DNA from 2 places in the Streptomyces sp. NPDC024555 genome. Region 2 is predicted to be linked to the other one. Evidence: riboswitches for the same ligand, from Rfam matches in the RefSeq annotation. Region 2 holds a riboswitch; the other holds the start of a gene.

Region 1 (7,335 bases), on a different contig from region 2:
CCTCGACCAGGGGCACGTCGTCGAGGACGGCACCCACGACGAGCTCATGGCCCGCGAGGACGGGCTGTACCGGGGCATGTTCACCGCCCAGGCCGCCCAGTACGGCATCGCCCCCGCGACCGGCACGCTGCCCCGCCCCCGAAGCGCACCCACCCCCGGTCACGACACGGCGAGATGAACTCCGGCAGTCCGCGCACAGCCTCACCCGGCAGCACACCCGCCCCTACGTCGAAGGCGAACCGATGGTCAGCTCCTCCGCGATCCGCACCGTCGTCCACGCGTACGTCCGCCGCCACCCGGGCGAACGCGAGTCCCTGACCGGGCTGCTCGCCGCGCTGGAGCAGCCTGCCGGTACGACCGCCCGCACCGCGCTGCCCGGCCGGGTGACCTGCAGTGCTGTGGTCATCGGCCCTGACCGTCGGGTGCTGCACATGGAACGTCGGGGATCCGGGACCCTCCGTATCCCCGGAGGACACGCCGAGGCAGACGATCGCACGCTCCTCGGCGCGGCCGTACGCGGGGTGTGCGACGAGACCGGACTCCGCCCGGGTGATCTCTGTTTCACCCCGCAGTTCCTCGACGATCCGCTCGACCTGGAGGTCCGCGCCGCAGACGCCGCCCCGGAAACCGGCGAACCGGCCCGCCTGCACGTCGACTTCCGCTTCGCGTTCTCCCTCACGGCGGAGCGGCCGCCCGCCCCCACGCCGCAGAGCCGGGAGGTCACCGGAGCCCGGTGGCTCCCGTACGCCGACGCTCCGTCCCCCGCGCTGCGGGCGAAGCTCCTGGCAGCGGGGGCGGACGGTCTCGGCGGCCGCCCGGAGCCCGTCAACGCGAGCGTCCTGATCCATGACGGGGCCGGCCGCTACCTGCTCCATCTGCGGGACGACCGGGAGGGGATCTGGGAGCCCTGGGTCCTGTCCCTCCTCGGGGGCGGCCGTACGCGGGAGGACGCCTCCCTGGAGGCGACCCTGCGGCGCGAACTCGCCGAGGAGGTGCCGGGCCTTGAGCCCACGGAGCTGATGCCGTTCGCCGTGGAGGAGGCGACGAGCGTCGACGGCCTGTCCGTGCCCGTCAGCGTCCACAGCGGGCGCTGGAACGGTGACGCCGCAGCAGTCGAACTCCACGAAGGCGTCCTGCTCATGTGGTGCACCGTGGACATGCTCGACCGGCTCCGCCTGAGCCCGGGACTCCGCGAACTGATCCTGCGTCACGCGGCCGAGCACCCCGCGAATGAGCATCTGCGGGACGGCAGCACCCCGCCGCCGATCGAGACACCGCCGGACCCCGAGCCGCACGTCGTCGGTGTCCACCTCCATCTCCAGGACGACCGGGGCCGGATCCTCCTCGGCCTGCGCCGCCCGGACGCCTCGTCCCCGGCGGGCATATGGCACTTCCTGGCCGGTCGCTGCGCGCGGGAAGCCGCGATCGACCGCCTGGTCCATGAAGCGAAACGGGAAGCCGGTCTCACCATCGCCCCCGAGGACGTCGACCTCATCCACACCGTCCACCACGTCGACTCCCCCGACGCCATGCCGGGGATCACGCTCGTCTTCCGGGCCCGCTCCTGGAAGGGCGACCCGGAGGTCCTGGAACCCGGGCGGTATGTGCGGTGGCGGTGGTGCGATCCGCGGGACCTGCCGGACGCGGTCGTGCCGTACACCCGGACGGCGATCGCCGGGATCCTTCGGGGCAGCACGTACTCCGAGCTGGGCTGGGGCGAGCGATGAGCACCGGCTCCCGGGTGCCGTCCCGTTCTCTGCGGGCCCGGGAGCCGGCCGCCTTTCACGGTCCCGTCGAACTGCCCCGGAACCGACTTTCACGAACGAGGAGCAAGCTGTGGGAGACACCAGGACCGACTGGTCCACGCACTACGACGCCGCCCGCGACCTCCGGCGGCTCGGTGACCGGGAGAAGGCCCTGCTCACCGAGCACACACCGGCCCCCGAGAACGGCCGTGCTCTCGCCATCGGTTGCGGCACGGGCGAGCTGTCCGGCCACCTCGCCTCGCTCGGCTACACCGTGGAGGGCGCGGACTTCGCGCGGGACGGGCTGGAGCAGACCCGCGAGGAGCACGCCGGGGCGGCGGAGGCGCGCCGGCTGGGCCCGGACGCGGACGACGTCCTGGCGGACCTCACCGAGGACGGCTACGACCTGATCGTCCTGCGGTTGTCGATCGCGTTCGTCCGCGATCGCGCACGTGTGCTCCGCGCTCTGGCCGCGCGGCTGCACGAGCGCGGAGCGCTCGTCGTCATCACACCGATCGCGGAGCACACACCGCAGGAGCGGCGGCACATCGCCCTGGACGAACGGGAACTCGACGCGCTCACCGACGGGTTCGCGCACACCGAGCGGATCGACACGGACGGCCTGGCGGTGCTGGTCCTGCGCGGGGCGACGGGATCGTTCAGCGCGCCGGAGAAGCTGCGGCCCGAGCCGCAGGCCGTCCTCGGTGCCGCGGCGGTGGTCACGGATGCCTGCGGCCGGGTCCTGCTGGGCCGTTCCGTACGGGGCATGTGGGAGCTGCCCGGCGGCCGCGTCGAGACCGGTGAGAGCGCACCGGAGGCCGCTGTGCGCGAACTGACCGAGGAGACCGGGCTGACGGCCCGCGCGGAGGACGCCCATGTCATCACCGTGCTGCACGACGACCGGCTGGACGTCCGCCGTGTCTCCGTCGTGGTCCGTGTCGCCCGCTGGGACGGTGAGCTCTCCCTGCCCGAACCGCACCGCTTCGTGCGCTGGGAGTTCCACGACCCGCACACCCTGGCCGGTCTGGGGAAGATCTTCGCTCCCAGCGCGCAGGCCCTGATCGCGGTGTGGCCCGGGGTGCTGCCGGGACTCCCCCCGCTCCATTCCTACCCGTGCTCCCCGGGCGGCCCGCCGGTGTCCGGGGAGCCGGCCTCGGCGGTCCGGCTGCGCGCGCGGATGGCGGACCGTGTGATCGGCAAGGGCTGGGCTCCCTCGCCGCGTGTCCAGGCCGCGTTGCGTGCGGTGCCCCGGCACCGGTTCGTCCCCGAGACGCGCCCGGAGACGGCGTATCACGACGACCTCGCGGTGGTGACGGTCCGTGAGTCACCCCGGAGGGCGCTCAGTTCCGTCTCCGCGGCCTGGTTGCAGGCCGACATGATCGAGCAGCTCCGCCTGGAGCCGGGGTCGACCGTGCTGGAGGTCGGCTCCGGCGGATACAACGCGGAACTCCTGGCACACGTCCTGGGCGAGCGCGGCCGGGTGGTGACCGTGGACATCGACCCGTACGTGGTGCACCGGACCAGGCGGCTGGGCGCGGAGGCCGGCAGCGGCCGGGTCACCGCCGTCCTCGGCGACGGCGGACTCGGCGCGCCCGCCCATGTCCCGGCCGGCGGGTTCGACGGGATCGTCGTCACGCACAACGCGTCCGACATCGCGCCCGCATGGCGCCAACAGCTCGCCGAAGGCGCCCGGCTGGTCGTGCCGCTGGAGATGGGCGGCTACACCCGCTCCCTCACCCTGGTCCGGCGCGGCGACACTCTGCACTGCGAGCACTGGACGTACTGCGGATTCGTACGCGACCGAGGCGCCGCCGCGCGGACCGCCCCCACCGTCGCGCCGGCCGACGGCGCGGTCACGGTGCGGTGGGAGGACGGATCGCCCGGTGACACCACCGGTCTCGACGACGCTCTGCGCGGCCCCCGGCACGAACGCTCCACGGGCCTCGTCGTGCACGGGGTCTTCAACTTCGAGACCCTGCAGATCTATGCCGCGACCACCCTGGCGGGCTTCTGCCGCCTGTCCGCGCCGACGGGATCCCCGCTCGTGGCACAGCAGGACGCGGCGGCGATCCTGGCGGACGACTCCCTCGCCTATCTGACCCACCGCAGAGCAGCGGCCGGCGACCGGATGTCGGAGTTCTTCATCCACGCCTACGGCCCGGCGGCCGAGGAGTTGGCGGAGCGCTTCGCGCAGTGCGTACGCGTCTGGGACCGCGAGGTACGGGAGAGCGGCTACCCTCCGATGACCGTCCACCCGGCCTCGACGCCCGACGACGAGCTGCCGCCCGGCGACGTACTCGACAAGCCGAGCGCGCGGCTGGTCCTCCAGTGGCCGGGCCGGACCCCTACCGACGCACCGAGCCCCTGGACCGCAGGCGGACAGCATGCCTGACTCCCGCGAGCCGCCCCCGGAGGAGCGACACCATCCGCGCCGTGCCGTTCCTGCTCGGGGTGTTCGCCCACCCCGAAGACACCCCGCACACCGTCCTCGCCACCGAGTACGTCACCCGGAACGCAGTCAGATGAGGAGCACCATGACCACCACACCCGCTTCCGGCGAACTGCCCGGCAGCGCCATGACCGACGAGGAGTACGGCGACCTGCGCGCCTCGGCCGCCCTGTGGGCCGGGACGTCCGTGCTGATCACCAATGCGCGGGGGCAGGTCCTGGTCCAGCACGTCGACTATCTCGACACCTGCCTCCTGCCGGGCGGCGGCGTCGACAAGAACGAGTCGCCCGCTCACGCCGCTGCCCGGGAGCTGGGTGAGGAACTCGGGATCACCGACAGCCCCGTCCGTGGCCTGGCCGTCGACTGGGTCGCCGCCGGCAGCACCAAGGCGCCGCCGGCCGTGCGGTTTCCCGGTGAGATCCTCCACGTCTTCGACGGGGGAACCTGGGACGAGGACAGGATCGCCTCGATCCGTCTGCCGTCCAGTGAGATCACCGCGGTCGAGTTCGTCGAACCCGCGCGGCTGCCCGAAATGCTCGCCCCGTCCGACGCCCGGCGCGCCCTGTCCGCGCTGCGGTCCAGGATCAACGCTTCAGGCGCCGCGCTGCTGGAGAACGGCCGGCCCATCGCCCCGACGGTCCTGGACCGTCTCGGCATTCTGCGAACCGCCCGCCCCGCCCACCACTTGTCCTGGCGGGACGGACCCGCCCCGCGAGAGCTGCCTGTCCAGCAGGTGTGGGGCTGGCTGTTCGCACCGGACGGGCGCGTCCTGGTCCTCCTCGGAGCCGACACCGGAGGCGCCGTGCTGCCCGGCGGCACACCCGAGGACCAGGACCTGGGCGATCCCGAAGCCACCCTGCGCCGCGAGGCCGAGGAAGAAGCGGCTGCCCGCTTCATCCGCCCCCGGTTCCTGGGACACCTCACCGCCCCGGGCACCCGGCGCGGATACCTCCGCTACGCGGCACGGCTCACCGGCCTCGGCCCCGTCCGCCCCGATCCGGCCACGGACCAGACCTACACCCGCGTCCTGGCCACACCCGAGCAGGCCGTCGAACTGTTCGACTGGGGTCCGGCGACCGCCCAGCAGCTCGCCGCGGTCCATCGAGCCCGCCGGCACCTGGGAATCCCCCGAGCCGCTCCCCAGGCCGTCACCGAACTCAGCGGTCCCGCTTCCTGGTGACCCGACGACCGCTCACCACGCACCCTCTCCCTCACGGCGGACTCGGACATGGCGGGCCACCTCCCTCGCCTCGCCAAGGTCGGGTCTCCTCGTCCCGCCTTCCGGATGCTGGACGGTCTTCGTTCCGTGCTTGCGCCGCGGCGTAAGGTGGCCGGTGCAGCTGGTTCGCCCCGTCCACCAGGCGGGGTGTCGCAAGAGGGAACCCGGTGGGAATCCGGGACTGCCCCGCAGCGGTGAGTGGGAACGACCGCCGTCATACGCACTGGGTCCGAACGGGTCTGGGAAGCGACGGCCAGTAGGTGTCCTCCGTACGGAGGGCGTGCCCGCGAGTCCGAAGACCTGCCAACTGCCCGCGCACGGACCGTTCCGCGTGCGGACCATCCCGGTGACCTCGTGGGCGGGTCGGCGTACACACCAGACGGAGCGACCGCGTCTCATCCTCGCGGATCATGGCCGTCCGGTTCGTCGTTGCCTTCGCGCTCTCGTCCCGTCCCCGGGATTTCAGGGAATCATCTCGCGAAGGAGATCTCCGTGACACCGAAGTCCGCAGCCGCGGCAGCACGGGCCACCGTGTACGGCTACCCCCGTCAGGGGCAGAACCGTGAACTGAAGCAGGCCGTCGAAGGCTACTGGAAGGGACGCGTCGGCGCCGACGCCCTCCACGCCACCGCCGCCGGGCTCCGCCGCGACAACCGGCGCCAGCTCGCCGACGCCGGAATCCACGAGGTCCCCACCGGTGACTTCTCGTACTACGACCATGTGCTGGACACCACCGTCATGGTCGGTGCGATCCCCGAGCGTCACCGCGCCGCCGTCGCGGCCGACGCGACGGACGGCTATTTCGCGATGGCGCGGGGCACCCAGGAGGTCGCCCCGCTGGAGATGACCAAGTGGTTCGACACCAACTACCACTACCTCGTCCCCGAACTGGGCCCGGACACCGAGTTCTCGGCCGACTCCGCCAAGCAGGTCGCCGAACTGCGGGAAGCCCTTGCCGAGCGGTTGTCCGCCCGGCCCGTGCTCGTCGGCCCCGTCACCTACCTCCTGCTCGCCAAGCCCGCCCCCGGCGTCCCCTCGGACTTCGAGCCGCTGACCCTGCTGGACCGGCTGCTGCCCGTCTACGCGGAGGTGCTCGGCGATCTGCGCGCGGCCGGCGCCGAGTGGGTGCAGCTGGACGAGCCCGCACTCGTCCAGGACCGCACCCCTGCCGAACTCAAGGCCGCCGAGCGCGCCTACCGCGTCCTCGGCGGGCTCACCGACCGCCCGAAGCTGCTCGTCGCCACCTACTTCGACCGGCTCGGCGACGCGCTGCCGGTCCTCGCCAAGGCTCCGGTCGAGGGGCTGGCACTCGACTTCACCGGGACCGGCGCAGCCAACCTGGACGCCCTGGCGGCCGTCGGGGGTCTGCCGGGCAAGCGTCTGGTGGCCGGTGTCGTCAACGGCCGCAACATCTGGATCAATGACCTGCAGGGGTCGTTGGCCACGCTCGGCACTCTTCTCGGGCTGGCCGACCGCGTCGATGTGGCCGCCTCGTGCTCCCTTCTGCACGTACCGCTGGACGCCACCGCCGAGCGGGACGCCGAGCCGCAGATCGTCCGCTGGCTCGCCTTCGCCCGTCAGAAGACGGCGGAGATCGTCGCCCTGGCCACGGCCCTCGCCCGGGGTACCGACAGCATCTCCGGCGAGCTCGCCGCCAACAGGGCCGCCCTCGCCTCCCGCGCGGCCTCCCCGATCACCCGGGACCCGGCCGTGCGCGCCCGGTCCGAGGCCGTGACGGACGCGGACGGCCGTCGTTCGCAGCCCTACTCCGAACGGACGCGCGCGCAACGGGCGCACCTGGGTCTGCCGTTGCTTCCGACCACGACCATCGGTTCCTTCCCTCAGACGGGTGAGCTGCGCGCGGCCCGTGCCGACCTGCGGGCCGGCCGCATCGACCACGCCGGTTACGAGGAGCGCATCCG
Region 2 (7,335 bases):
TCACGGCGGTCAGCGGCAGGGCGGTGATCAGGGACAGCAGCTGGAGCTGGTGCTGGATGTCCAGATGGTTGGTCGGTTCGTCCAGCAGGAGTTCGCGCGGGCCCTGGGCGAGCGCGCGGGCGATCTGCACGCGCTGGCGCTCACCGCCGGACAGGGTGTGCCAGGACTGGGCGCGCCGCCCGCTGAGGCCGGTCCGCTCCAGCGCCGCGTCCACCGCCGCCTCGTCCTCGGGCGTCGGGGCCGACCAGGCGCGCCGGTGCGGGATGCGGCCGAGCCGTACGACGTCCACGACGTTCAGATCGGCCTCGGTGGCGGCGTGCTGGTCGACGACGGCGATGCGCCGGGCGGCCGTGCGCCGGCCGATGCGCGCGAGCGGATCGCCGTCGAGAGTGACCACGCCGGTCTCCGGGGCGAGCACCCCGGCCAGGATCCGCAGCAGGGTGGACTTGCCGGAGCCGTTCGGGCCGATCAGTCCGGTGGTGCCGCCGGGCGGCGGGGCGAGCGAGACGCCGTCCACGACGAGCCGGCCGCCCGCCCGGCGGGCCACCCGGTCGGCCCGCAGACCGCCCGGCTCCCCCGCGCTCACGGCGTCCGCCGGGTGCGGTGCAGGACCAGGACGAAGGCGGGGACGCCGATGAGGGCGGTGACGACGCCCACCGGGACCTCCTGGGGGTCGAGAACGGTACGGGCGAGGGTGTCCGCCCAGACCAGGAACACGGCCCCGGCGAGCGCGGTGACGGGCAGCAGCCTGCGGTGCCCGGATCCGGTGAGCGCGCGGGCCGCGTGCGGCAGGACGAGGCCGACGAAGCCGATGGCCCCGGCCGCCGCCACCAGCGCGGCGGTCAGCAGCGCGGTCGCGCACAGCAGCACGATCCGGGTGCGTCCGACGCGGACGCCGAGCGCCGCCGCGGCGTCCTGGCCGAAGGCGAAGGCGTCGAGCGTACGGGCGTGGCCCAGGCAGACCGCCAGGGTCACGGCGAGGACCGCGGCGCACGTCCCGGTCTCGGTCCAGCCGACGCCTCCGAGCGAGCCGAGCAGCCAGAAGAGCACGCCCCGGGTCTGTTCGGCGTCGGCGGCCGTCATCACGACGAAGGAGGTCAGCGCGGAGAAGAGCTGCATGGCGGCGACCCCGGACAGGACGACCCGGTCGGTGCTGCCACCGAGGCTGTGGCTGAGCAGCATGACCAGGGCGAAGGAGCACAGGGCCCCGGCGAAGGCACCGGCCGACAGCGACACCGCTCCCCCGCCGGCCCCGAGGACGACGACGGCGACCGCTCCGGTGGAGGCCCCCGAGGAGACTCCGAGGACGAACGGGTCGGCGAGCGGATTGCGCAGCAGCGACTGCATGACGGTGCCGCAGACGGCGAGCCCCGCGCCGCACACCGCGGCGAGCAGGGTCCGGGGCATGCGCAGGTTCCAGATGATGCCGTCGCGGATCGGGGAGAGCTCCGCGGTGCCGAGGCCGAGGTGGGCCCCGACGGCGGACCAGACGTCGGCGACGGAGATCCGGGCGGGGCCGATGGTGACGGCGACGGCGACGGACAGGGCGAGCAGGAGCAGTCCGCCGGTCCAGCCCAGTCCTGCGCGCAGCGCCCGCCCCGCTCCGCGGACGGCCGGGCCGGCGGCCCCGCGCGGGGCCGCGGCCGGTGCGGTGTCGCTCATCCCGCGAGTCCGAAGGAGCGCAGCGCGGCCGCGACGCGTTCCACTCCCTCGACGGTGCGGATCGACGGGTTCATGGCCTGGCCGCTGAGCAGTACGTACCGCTTGTGCCGTACGGCGTCCATGGTCCGGGTGACGGGGTGGGACTCCAGGAAGGCGATCTTCCCGGCGGCGCTCTCGGCGGTCTGGGAGCGGCGGGTGAGGTCTCCGATGACCAGGACGGACGGATCGCGGTCGGCGACGGTCTCCCAGTTGATCTGCGGCCATTCCTCGTGGGTGTCGTCGAAGACGTTCTTCGCGCCGAGTTCGCGGGTGATGATGCCGGGGGCCCCGCAGCAGCCGGCCAGGTACGGGGACGTGGAGTTGGCGAACCAGTACATCAGCGTGGTGCCGGAGGCGTCGACGGTCGCGGCGGCCTTCCGGATCCGTGCGCGGAGTGCGGAGATCAGTTTCTCGCCGCGTTCCGGGACGCCGAACACCCGGGCCAGTTCCCGTACTTCGGTGTAGACGCTGTCCATGCCGAGGGTGCCCGTGCGCACCCCGTCGCCGTCCTTGCTGTTGTCCTTGGCGGTGCAGTCGGCGGGCGAGACGTAGGTGGGGACGCCCAGCTTCTCGAACTGTTCGCGCGGGGCGACGCCGCCCTTGGCCAGGGTGGAGGCGAAGGAGGCGCTGACGAAGTCGGGTTCCCGGTCCAGGACCTTCTCGGAGGAGGGCCGGTTGTCGGATATCCGGGGGACCGTGGCGTTGGCCTTCTCCAGGCCCTTCATCACCGGGTCGGTCCAGGTGGCGGTCGCGGCCATCCGGTCGGCGAGGCCGAGCGCGAGCAGGATCTCGGCCGAGCCCTGGTCGACGGGGACGGCGCGTTCGGGGGCGCGGTGCACGGTGACGGTGCGTCCGCAGTTGCTGAGGGTCACGGGGTAGCCGGTGGCGTCCCCGTTCCGGGCGGCGGGTGTGCGCCCTCCGGTACCGCAGGCCGTCAGCAGGACGAGCGCGGCGGTGAGCAGGGCGGCGGTGCGGGCGTGGCCGGACAGGGGCGGCACGGAGTACCTCGTCGTCTCGGGGCCCATGCGCGGGGCCCGGGGTACGGACTCCGCGGCCCGGTCCGGACCGCGGGTGCCAGCAGGTCTTCGGACTCGGGTTCACGCGGACGGGGCGCCTTCCCGGGAAACCGTGGTCTCCCAGTGGCCGTGGCCCCGCCCGTCCCCCTCACCGCTGCGCGTCAGTTCCGGATTCGCACCGGATTCCCTGACTCCAGGCTGGAGTTCGACTGGCACCGGGCACGCTACCACGAGCTTCCGCGCAGCTCAGCGGCGGTGCGGGCCGGTGGCCGGGGGGCACGGCCCCCTGCCACCGGCCACCGCGCGGGCATCGGGACGCACCGGTCGCGGCCGGGCCCGCAGGTCACCGCCGGGGCGGTGGGCGGGATGCGCGACAAAGCGCCTCTGCCCGGTCACCCCTTGGGGCGAACCGATTCGCCACCGAAGCGGGCAGTCTCCTCGCGGTATGTCCCGGACCTTCCCGTCGGCTTCTCGGCGGGCCGGGTGTTCCAGGAGGCCTCCGGGTCGTCGTAGGCGTCGGTGTACCGGGGGCCCGCGATGGGCCAGTCCGCGAGGAGTTCGCCGGGCAGCGCGAAGGCCGCGGCCAGCTCCGGCAGATGGGGGGCCACGGCGGCGATCAGCTGCTCGACGGCGTCGGTCAGCCCCTCGACCTGGGCGGCGGTCAGCCGTCCGTCGGCGAGCAGGTCCCCGCTGTTGCGGGCGATCCAGCGCAGGGCGAACAGCCGGGCCAGCTCCCCCAGCCGGTCGCGCGCCGGCCCCTCGGGCAGCTCCTCCAGCGCCTGCGCGTACGCCTCCGCCGCGTGCCGGCAGGCATGGGCCTCGACACCGCGCAGGGCGGGGCCGGACGCCGCGTTCCAGCGTTCCTTCGGGTCCTCGTGCGCCACCCGGGCCGTCCGGCCGGCCGCCCGCGCGAACCAGAGCTGCTCGATCCGCTCCAGCAGGGTGCCCAGGAAGCGCGGATCGGCGAGGTCGCCCGGCACCGGGTGGTCCGAGGGCTCCTGCGGGGCGCCCCGGACCGCGTCCATGAGCAGGCTCGCGGCGGCGCGGGAGTGGATGGCCAGATTGTCGCCCTCGGCGGTGATGGCGCCCTCGACCCCGGTGACCAGTTCGGTCATCCCGTTGTGCTCCAGCAGCCCCTGGGCGCCGCAGCGTTCACGGCTCTCGACGATCACGGACCGGGCCTGCCAGGTGATCCAGCCCTTGGCGACGTCGACCAGGCGCTCGGCCGCCGCCCGGTCGGCGGCCCCGGCCCGCTCCGCCCGCTCCCAGCGGTCGAGGGCGCGGCGGTGCAGCAGGCTCATCGCGAAGACGGTGGACATGGCCTCGGCGAGGGGGCCGTGGTGGCTGCGGTGGGCCGAGACCGGGACGGGCGGGGCGCCGCGCCCGCCGGAGACGAAGCGGTGTCCGCCGTAGCGGACGGCGACGGCGAGCGTGGCGCGGGCCGAGCCCACCGCGCTGGCGCTCATACAGATCCGGCCGGCGGTGACCCGGCGGATGGAGACGAGGAAGCGGCGCCTGCGGCCCTCGGTGTCGCTGCGGAACACCCGGTCCTCGCCGATCCGTCCCTGCACTCCGCCGAGCATCGCCCCGCGCGGGACGAAGACGCTGTCGAACGAGGTGAGGCAGTGGTCGACCGGGCTGCCCATCCGGGCGGGCAGCAGCCGCACCCGGATGCCGGGCAGGGCCCGGGTGGCGTCCGTGAGCGGGACCAGGAAGAGGAAGACGCCCTGGTCGACGCCCTCGACGACGAGCCGGGCGGCGACGAGCCCCGACTTGGGGCCGCCCGCCGGGCTGGTGTTCGGCATGAACTTCTGCGCGCCGGCGTGCGGGGTGTGCAGGACGAAGCCGTCCCGGTCGGGGTCGTAGGCGGCGGTCGTCTCGACGGCGGCGGCGTCGTTCCCGTGCGCCACCTCCGTGCACAGGAAGGTGCCCATGCGGCGCAGCGCGAGGAAGTCCGAGAGGTCGCGGGGGTGGTCGGAGTCGTGGTCGAGGAGGCTGCCGAGGAACAGGTTGTAGTGGATGCCCGCGACGGTGGCGAGCGCCGGGTCCACCGGGGCGAGCCATTCGTGCATGGCGGCCAGGGCGCGCACGTCGCTCGCCGGGCGGGCGGCGCTGTCCAGCGCGTTGTTGAGGACGCGGAGCCGTCGGTGGGCGAGGGCGAGCCGTTCCCCGGGCGTGGGCCCGGGGGCCGGGCCGGTCGGGCGGCGAAACGGTTCGGTGGCCACGAGCCGCCGCCAGAAACCGTGTTCGCGGTGGGTGTCCGGGCCCAGGAGGACCCGGGTGAGCCGGTCCGTGACCGGCCGGGCCACGGCCTGCGCCGGACCCTCGGTGTCGAGAAGGGTGGTCATACGATGAAAACGAGCAGGAATCGGCCAGGACACCCGGAAACCTGCATAAGCGAGCGATTTCCGTACACCCGTGGGTGTCGGGTACCCTCCGCCCTCCGTCTCACCTGTTTGCAGCAGTCCGCCGCGCCCGTCACGCGCCCAGGGCATCCCCTGGGTTCATGGAACGGGACCCCGACGGGCCGGACGCGGCCGGCGAGCACGCCGAACTCGAAGCGCTGCGCGTCCGGGTGGCGCAATTGGAGGCCGGGGCCCCTCGGAGCCACGGGCACCGCGTGCGCTCCTTCTTCGCGGTGCTGCTGGTGCTCGTGGCCGCCGTGCTCACCCCGCTGAGCATCGTGTCGAGCTGGGCGAGCGACGTCGCCGGGGACACGGACCGGTATACGGCGATGATGGATCCGCTCGCCTCCGACCCCGACGTCCAGGCGGCGGTGACCGACCGGGTCACCGCCGCGGTCATGGACCATCTGGACCTGGACGCGCTGCTGGCGGACGTGGCCCCCGCCGACCGCCCCGTCGTCGACAAGGCGCTCGGCAGGCTCGGCGATCCGCTCACGGCCGGGGTGACCTCGCTGGTGCGCGGCACGGTGGACCGCTTCGTCACCAGCGACGCCTTCGAGCGGGTCTGGCACGAGGCGAACGCGCGGGCCCACGCCTCCGTGGTCAAGGCCCTGACGGGGCAGGGCGGCGGGGCGGTGAAGCTGACCGACGACACCGTGACGCTCGACCTCGCCCCCGTCATCGACCAGGTCAAACAGCGGCTGGTGGACCGTGGCCTGACGGTGGCGGGGAAGATCCCCGAGATCCACACCGATTACACGCTGCTGACCTCGGACGCGGTCGGCCGGGCCGAGAAGGGGTTCCGCGCCCTGCAGATCCTCGGGTTCTGGCTGCCGGTGGTGACGCTGGTGATCGCCGCGGGCGGGGTGCTGCTGGCGGTACGCCGCAGGCGGGCCCTGGTCACCGCGGCCCTGGCGGTCGCGGCGGGCGCCGCCCTGCTCGGCGTCGTGGTGTGGGCGGGGCGCGCGTTCTACCTCGACAGCCTGCCCTCGGACGTGTCGCAGCCGGCCGCGGGCGCGGTCTTCGACGCGCTGGCCGGATTCCTGCGCGCCGGGGTCCGGCTGGTCGTGACGGTCGGCGTGGTGGTGGCGCTGGCCGCCTGGCTCACCGGCCGCGGCCGGGCGGCCGCCCGGGTGCTGGCGATGTGGAGCGGCGGGATCGGCGCGGTGCGGCAGGCGGCGGGCTTCACCGGGGGTCCCGTCGGGCGCTGGGTGCACCGGGCCCGGCGGCCCCTGAACTGGACGGTGGTCGTGGTGGCGGTCGCGGTGCTGGTGGCCTGGGACCGGCCGACCGGGATGGTCACGGTGTGGATCACGCTGTGCGCGCTGGCCGCCCTCGCGGTGATCGAGTTCCTCGACGACGACGGGGCGCCCCGTCTGGCGGCCCCGGTCTGACGGCCCCGCCCGGTGGATCTGTCATGTCCCGGTCGTCCAGTAATGCCTCGGTAACGGGGAGCGGATACAACTCCGGCAGTGCGGCGACGCCGGGCGGTGAGGGGTGCAGCATTCTCCGGAGCCACCGCTCCGGCAGCGTCTCGCCGCACGATGACGGTGCCACCGTCCCCGTGGGGGGTGGCGGTGGCACCGTCGCCCTCACTCCCGCCGTGGGCCGTGTCCGGAGGATCCCGTGACACCGCCCAGTGCCGCTTCCAGCTCCGCGGCGTCGGGCGGGGTGGCGCCGGCCCGGGAGACGGTCACGGCCGCCGAGGCCACCGCGTACCGAAGGACGTCGGTCACGGTGGCCCGGTCCGGCGACCGCAGCCGTTCCCCGCCGGTGGCCCCCAGCAGCCCCCGGCCGGCCAGCGCGTGCAGGACGCCGGACATGAAGGCGTCGCCCGCGCCGACCGTGTCCGCGACCGCGACGGGCGGTGCCTGTACGGTCAGCGGGCCCCCGGGCAGGAGCGCGCACGCGCCGTCCGCGCCCCGGGTGACCAGCACCAGACGGGGACCCCGGCCCAGCCACCGTCCGGCGGCGCGCACCGGGTCCTCCCCCGGGTAGAGCCACGCCAGGTCCTCGTCGCTGGCCTTCACCACATCGGCGAGCGCGACACAGTGCTCGACGCGGCGCACGGCCTCCGCGTGGTCGCCCATCAGCGCCGGCCGCACATTGGGGTCGTAGCTCACGGTCGCCGACGCCCGCAGCGACTCCACGGCCGCGAGCACCGTCGAGGCCCCCGGTGCCGTGACGGCCGCGATCGATCCCGTGTGGACGTG

The links. Region 2 has a riboswitch for cobalamin ahead of ACZ4FH_RS32530 (ABC transporter substrate-binding protein). Riboswitches for the same ligand answer to the same signal wherever they lie in the genome.
Region 1: another riboswitch for cobalamin. It lies ahead of metE (5-methyltetrahydropteroyltriglutamate--homocysteine S-methyltransferase); the one in region 2 lies ahead of ACZ4FH_RS32530 (ABC transporter substrate-binding protein).

What each region holds. Positions count from the first base shown of each region.
Region 1 is NZ_JBVHKV010000005.1:149,508-156,842, reverse strand. Features, by position in the region: gene ACZ4FH_RS10345 (ATP-binding cassette domain-containing protein) at 1-178, shown strand, start outside; gene ACZ4FH_RS10340 (NUDIX domain-containing protein) at 243-1,727, shown strand; gene fxlM (methyltransferase, FxLD system) at 1,837-4,137, shown strand; gene ACZ4FH_RS10330 (NUDIX domain-containing protein) at 4,280-5,374, shown strand; cobalamin riboswitch at 5,519-5,735, shown strand; gene metE (5-methyltetrahydropteroyltriglutamate--homocysteine S-methyltransferase) at 5,906-7,335, shown strand, end outside.
Region 2 is NZ_JBVHKV010000025.1:83,425-90,759, forward strand. Features, by position in the region: gene ACZ4FH_RS32520 (ABC transporter ATP-binding protein) at 1-586, opposite strand, end outside; gene ACZ4FH_RS32525 (FecCD family ABC transporter permease) at 583-1,662, opposite strand; gene ACZ4FH_RS32530 (ABC transporter substrate-binding protein) at 1,659-2,726, opposite strand; cobalamin riboswitch at 2,761-2,946, opposite strand; gene ACZ4FH_RS32535 (acyl-CoA dehydrogenase family protein) at 3,110-5,065, opposite strand; gene ACZ4FH_RS32540 (hypothetical protein) at 5,224-6,516, shown strand; gene ACZ4FH_RS32545 (carbohydrate kinase family protein) at 6,715-7,335, opposite strand, start outside.